Regions from separate parts of the Paenibacillus borealis genome, predicted to be linked through region 2. Evidence: predicted binding sites of a transcription regulator. Region 2 holds the regulator's gene; the other holds the start of a gene.
The links. Region 2 encodes Rex, which represses fermentation and respiration genes when NADH is low (regulators of the CRP and FNR family bind a similar motif). Its sites were predicted from a motif close to TTGTGAAATATTTCACAA; they were not measured.
Positions count from the first base shown of each region.

Region 1: a site for Rex is predicted at 1,364-1,381, ahead of PBOR_RS21520 (polymer-forming cytoskeletal protein). Genes of this name have one in related genera too.

Region 1 is NZ_CP009285.1:5,083,527-5,086,642, forward strand. Features, by position in the region: gene PBOR_RS35065 (hypothetical protein) at 1-551, opposite strand, end outside; gene PBOR_RS21520 (polymer-forming cytoskeletal protein) at 723-1,283, opposite strand; gene PBOR_RS21525 (GNAT family N-acetyltransferase) at 1,490-2,020, opposite strand; gene PBOR_RS21530 (RNA polymerase sigma factor) at 2,185-2,679, shown strand; gene PBOR_RS21535 (anti sigma factor C-terminal domain-containing protein) at 2,680-3,116, shown strand, end outside.
Region 2 is NZ_CP009285.1:5,245,180-5,248,295, reverse strand. Features, by position in the region: gene dinG (ATP-dependent DNA helicase DinG) at 1-1,270, shown strand, start outside; gene PBOR_RS22220 (redox-sensing transcriptional repressor Rex) at 1,411-2,064, shown strand; gene PBOR_RS22215 (amidohydrolase) at 2,051-3,116, shown strand, end outside.

The DNA.
Region 1 (3,116 bases), 160 kb from region 2:
CAAATCGTCCGGTCTGATCCGACTTTAATAAGCTTCGCCTCAGATTTATCCGTCCCTGCCTCCTTCTGCTTGACTGTAATATGCTGAATGGCCGGGTCCAGAACGTCTCCGATCACCATGGGAAAAGGCGTTGAAATATGCTCCAATTCAGGAAAACACATATAATTTATTGCAGAGCTGTCCGGATCTCCGCCCATTCCGTAGCCGCCTCCCCATACCCACTTCCATCCGATCCAGGTTTTGCGGACATATTCTACTTGAAGGTTACTGCTATCCTGCTGGCCTGCCCGGGTAAGAAATACCAGCTCTCCTCTGGCCGCAGGCTCCTGGTGAATGACTGTCATTGAGTCAGAGCCGCGGAACAGCCGGACAGCTTCTTCAGGACTTTGGCCAAGCGGAATCTGGAGTGTCTGGTCCATTCCAAGTGAGCGGGACATCTTCTGGTCTGACCATCCTCCCGGTCTTTCATACATATACAATAGTAAATAGAGTACGGCTACGGAAGCTAGAATCACTCCGGCAGCAATGCCCAATCTCCGGCTATTCTTCATGAATCATTCCATCCCCTGTCCATCCCATGTGTTTGCGCTTACAATACCTTCCATAATACTATAGAATATTTCCGGACAGAATACAAAAAAGCCCATAGAGCAAGCCCCTAAGGACCTGTCTACAGGCTGTGTGTAATCAATAAAATATTGCAATTACTCTATTAGATTAAATTATTTAACTTCGTTTGCTCCGGTTACAGTACCTTCGATCACAGCAGTAGCCTTCACATCTTCACTTGCATAGTACAGGTTGCCGTCAATGGTAGCATCCTTGTACAGGTTGAATCCGTTAGCTTCTACATATACGTCACCTTTGATGGTACCGCCTTGAACGCGGAAGTTCTCGCTCTGTACAGTTACTTTAGGTGCTGTCAGCGTGTAAGTAGCTGTTACCTTGTGGTCTGCATCCTGTGCATACAGGGCAAGCTTACGGTAGATCGCTGCAGTTGCGTCGCCTTTGTCATGGAATTCACCGGCTACAACAACATCTTTATCAACGGTCAGATCATTCAGGATTGCTACAATCCAGTTGCCGCTTTCGCTTACAGCAGCAGTGAAGGCATCTGCCTGGTTAACGATCGAAGCTGTTGTTACGGCATCCGTCTGCTCAGTGGCTGGAGCTGTTGTTGCTGCTGCACCAGTATTGTTTGCTGCGTTATTATCATTCGATCCACAACCCGACAACAATGCTGCTGATACCCCTGCTACTACTAGAACTTTGAATAATTTCATTTTTAATTCCCCCTGTTTCTTTTAATTAACTTTATTATATATTAAAATTTTATGATAACAACGTGATAATTTTCACAATATTGTGTCTTTTTTCACAAACAAGCATTTTAATTGTTTCATTTCATGCAAAATACAGCAATTACATACTTATTTGTCTAATTTTGCAGGTGAATCTTCAGCTGCTCCAGCGGCTGACAGTTTCCATCCTACGCCTCCCACTCCTCTCTAAGCAGTCCCATGCGGATCGAATCATAGAACTTCCCGTCGTAGTACCGGCATTTCCGGAGCCTCGCTTCCATTGTCATGCCTAATTTGACTCCTGTCCTGATCATCCGCTCATTTCCCGACCAGGTGGTATAGCCTACACGGACTAACGGATACGTATTGAACAGATGTCCGATCCATAGCTTGAGGGCTCTCGTCCCGTAACCGTTGCTCCAGTATGCCGGATCATAGATGATAATGCCCATTTCCAGCCATAGGGAGGGTTCATGCTCCCAATAGTAACTGACGTCGCCTATTACCACGCCCTCTATTTCTATTACCCAATTATTCCCGCATCCAACAATCTCGGCTCTGTTCGCGTAATACGCTTCCCACGGAATCCGCTTGTGTTCATAATAAGGCGCATCCCATTTCTTCCACTCCGGCACTTCTTCCTTATACACCAGATCCCACAGTCTAGGCAGATCCCCTTCAGCTATGGGCCGAATCACCAATTCCTTATCCTGATACATAGATACCCTCCGTTGCAGCTAATATTTTACATACTGTTATTATATTAACTGAACTGCTGAAGCTGTTGCTGGTAGTGAACATTTATAATTAAGGAATACTGGATGTAACGGCTGCTGTAAACTTTTCACGGAGCTTAGCGTTGTATAGGGGAAGGGGGCAGGACATGGCCAAAGAAACCATTCATCAATTTCTGCAGCAAGCCGGAACTTTACTATACCGGTACTTAAGAAAACGCGGACTCGCACGCGAGGATGCTGAAGATATCGTTCAGGACACCTGTTATAAATACTTAATCTATCAGGATGGCATCGGCCCGAAACAAGTCATGGGCTGGATGTTCCGTGTCGCGACCAATCAGTTCTATGATCTCAAGAGGAAAGATAAACGTCATCCCACGGTCGATGTTGAAGACATTCAACTTCTTTCTTTAACCCATCTGCCGGAGATCCAGCTGCTGAGGCGGGAAACCGCCCAGAATATCCGCGACACACTGTCTCGGCTCTCTGAGCAGCATCAGGAGCTGCTGATTCTCAAATATGAGCTGAGCCTGACCTACAAGGAGCTCTCATCCCTGTACGGTATGAATGAGAACACGCTGAAGACCCATGTCACACGCGCCAAAAACCAATTTATCAAACACTATGGGGAGGAATATTAAATGGATCAGAATCAGGAGCAGGACCAGTTTATTTTCGGAGGGAAGCAGACTCAGCAGCTCATTCAAAAAGCCAGACTCCGCTCCACCCTGAAGACCATTGGCATCATTGTTGTCGTAACCCCCATCATACTCGCCGTTATCTGGTATGGCCTCTATCATTTGAGATTGGCTCAGGGCAGCAAGGTGCAATCAGAGATTCTCTGGAAAAATGAGATCAGCGCCCCCAATGTCCACATCAGCAACCAGTCGGTCAAATTGGATAGCTTTGGAGGCGAAACCTACAATCAGACTTACAAATGGCTGGGAAACAAACCTTATATCTGGCAGCCCATCGAGGAAACTTATAATCTGCTGGGCCGCTCCACCGGCAGGTATGGCGCATTCGGAGCGATTTCTCTGCCGGAGCAGCTAAGTGCAGCTTCCCCGCACCGTTATAA
Region 2 (3,116 bases):
CCGGATCTACCCGGATCTGCTTACCGTTAAGGAGTCCTGGGATACGCTTAGCGATAAGCTCTTCGCCCTGCTGCCTGAACGCAGCGATGCCGGAGCTGGTGAAGCCGGCCAGCTGGTCGCACGCCTGCAGCCGGGCAAGAAGCCCAAAGAGTGGGAGGAGCTGGCTGCCCTGGAGAATACACTCAACCTCAGCCTGAGCGATATCATCCGCAAGGGTGATAAAATGCTTAGTGAGATGCGTGATACGGACAGCCAGTCCTCATCGGACAGCCTCGTGACGGATATCGGCGGGTTGTTCAAGGACCTGGCCTCCATTAGAGAGCAGATCCGATTCTTTATGGGACTGAATGACGAGAATATTGTGTACTGGCTGGAGGGGAGCGGTAATTACCGCGGCAAGTCGCTGCAGATGTATGCCGTTCCGGTGGATGTCAGCACCCAGCTGCGGGAGCTGTTCTTCGACAAGAAGAGGAGTATCATCCTGACCTCGGCCACCTTGTCTGTGGATAAGTCATTCCAGTTCATGATAGATAATCTGGGTCTTGGCGAGGCAGCAGAGCAGGGGCGTCTGATGACAGCACTGCTTCCGTCTCCGTTCAAATACCGCGAACAGGCGCTGCTTGTCATTCCGCGTGATTTCCCGAGCGTCAAGGGAAGCATTGGGGATGCCCGCTTTGTAGATACGCTGGTCCATTCTCTGGCCGAAACTGCAGTGGCCACACGGGGGCGGATGCTCGTACTGTTCACATCCTACAAGATGCTGCGCCAGGTTTATGATCCGCTGAAAGAGGCGTTGGCTTCGCAGGATATCATGGTGCTAGGCCAGGGTGTAGAAGGCGGCAGCCGGAGCAAGCTGATCCGGCGGTTCCAGGACAGTTCGGCGTCTGTCTTGCTCGGTACGAGCAGCTTCTGGGAGGGTGTAGATATTCCCGGGGAGGCTTTGACCTGCCTGGCGATTGTCAGACTGCCCTTCCAGCCGCCAAATCATCCGCTGGCTGAAGCGAAATCAGAGCTGCTGCAGGCACAGAAGAAGAATCCTTTCATGAAGCTGTCTGTCCCGCAGGCCGTGATCCGATTCAAGCAAGGCTTCGGAAGGCTGGTCCGCACCGCACAGGACCGCGGAATTGTTATTGTATATGATACCAGAGTCATTGAATCTTATTATGGGAAGTATTTCCTGTATTCGCTGCCCGGTCCCAAGATGGAGCATATGCTGACTGATCAGATGGTGCCGCGGATTGCAGAGTGGCTGGAAGAAGGCGGGGTTTAATATCCGTTCCCCGGTTGATATTATGTATAAGTAATTATGGTTCTGAAGTCCCGCGCTCCACGGCTGCTGCCCAATTGGGCAGTACCGGAGCACGGTTCCTATAATCGGATTATCACATCAAACTTTTAGGAGGAGAAAACATGAAATCGGATAAAATATCGGAGGCCGTCGTCCGCAGACTCCCAGTGTACCTGCGTTTCCTGAACGATCTCCAAAAACGTGAAATCTCTACAGTTTCTTCTCAGGAGCTGGGACAGAAGCTTGATCTTAATCCCGCCCAGATCCGCAAGGACCTGGCTTATTTCGGTGATTTCGGCAGAAAGGGCATCGGTTATGACGTCTCTTATCTGATTGAGAAGATCCGTCATATTCTGAAGCTGGACCAGCAGATTAACGTAGCTCTAGTAGGTGCGGGTAATCTCGGCCACGCCTTGTCGAATTACAATGCCTACTTGAAGGATACGATGAAGATTACAGCTATATTTGATGCTTACGAGCCTAAGGTAGGCCAGCAGATCAACTCGTTGACTGTGCAGCCGATGAGTGAGCTGGGGGATACCATCCGTGCGCAGGGCATCCGTATCGGAATTATTACCGTTCCGGACAGTGAAGCACAGAACGTAGCGGATATTCTGGTGGATTCGGGCATTGAGGCCATCCTCAATTTTGCCCCTGTTATTCTTAAGACTCCGGCTAATATCCGGATTCATGCCGCCGATTTCACCACTGATCTGCAGAGTCTGGCTTATTATTTACATGACGGAAAGGACGAAGCTGAAGATGAGCAGCAATAAAACGATTATTAAAGACGGCCGTTTCCTGGTTCCAGGCAGCGACAAGCCGGTTCTGAACGGTTATATGACCATAGAGAATGATCTGATTACTTACATAGGTGAAGCGAAGCCTGTAATCGAAGAGGATGCCCGGGTTATTGACGGCAGCCGTCTGCTGTTTATGCCGGGTCTCGTCAACACCCACGGCCATGCAGCGATGTCCCTGCTGCGCGGGTACGGTGATGATATGGTGCTTCAGGCTTGGCTGCAGGAAAAAATGTGGCCGATGGAAGAGAAATTCACCGGTGAGGATGTGTACTGGGGAACCTCTCTGTCTGTTCTTGAGATGCTGAAGGGCGGCACTACGACCTTCCTTGATATGTATGATCACATGGACCGGGTTGCTGAGGTCACCGAGCAGTCCGGCATCCGCGGCGTGCTGATGCGCGGTGTCATCGGACTCTGTCCGGAAGAGGTCCAGAATCACAAGCTGGCTGAGGCAATTGCTTTTGCCCGTAACTGGCATGGTAAGGCTGACGGCCGAATTACTGCGATGCTCTCGCCGCATGCGCCTTACACCTGTCCTCCGGAGTTTTTCATGAAGTTTGTCCAGGCGGCTCATGATCTTGATCTGCCAATGCACACGCATATGTCCGAAACCCGCCATGAGGTGGAGCAGAATGTGGCCGATTACGGCCTGCGTCCGGTCGCTCATCTGGAGAAGCTGGGAATGTTCACCCGGCCGTCCCTGATCGCCCATGGCGTTCATCTGAATGATGAAGAGATTGAGATTCTGGCCCGCCACAATGTCGGTGTATCCCATAATCCAGGCAGCAACCTGAAGCTGGCCAGCGGAGTAGCCCGTGTTCCTGAGCTGCTCAGAGCAGGAGTTAAGGTCTCCCTGGGTACGGACGGTGCAGCAAGCAACAACAACCTGGATATGTTCGAAGAGATGCGTCTGGCCGCGCTGATTCACAAAGGCGTAAGCGGTGATCCGACAGCAGTACCGGCTCCAGAGGCGCTGCTGATGGCGACCGAATATGGTGCGCAGTCTATTTTCCTGAACCAGGTGG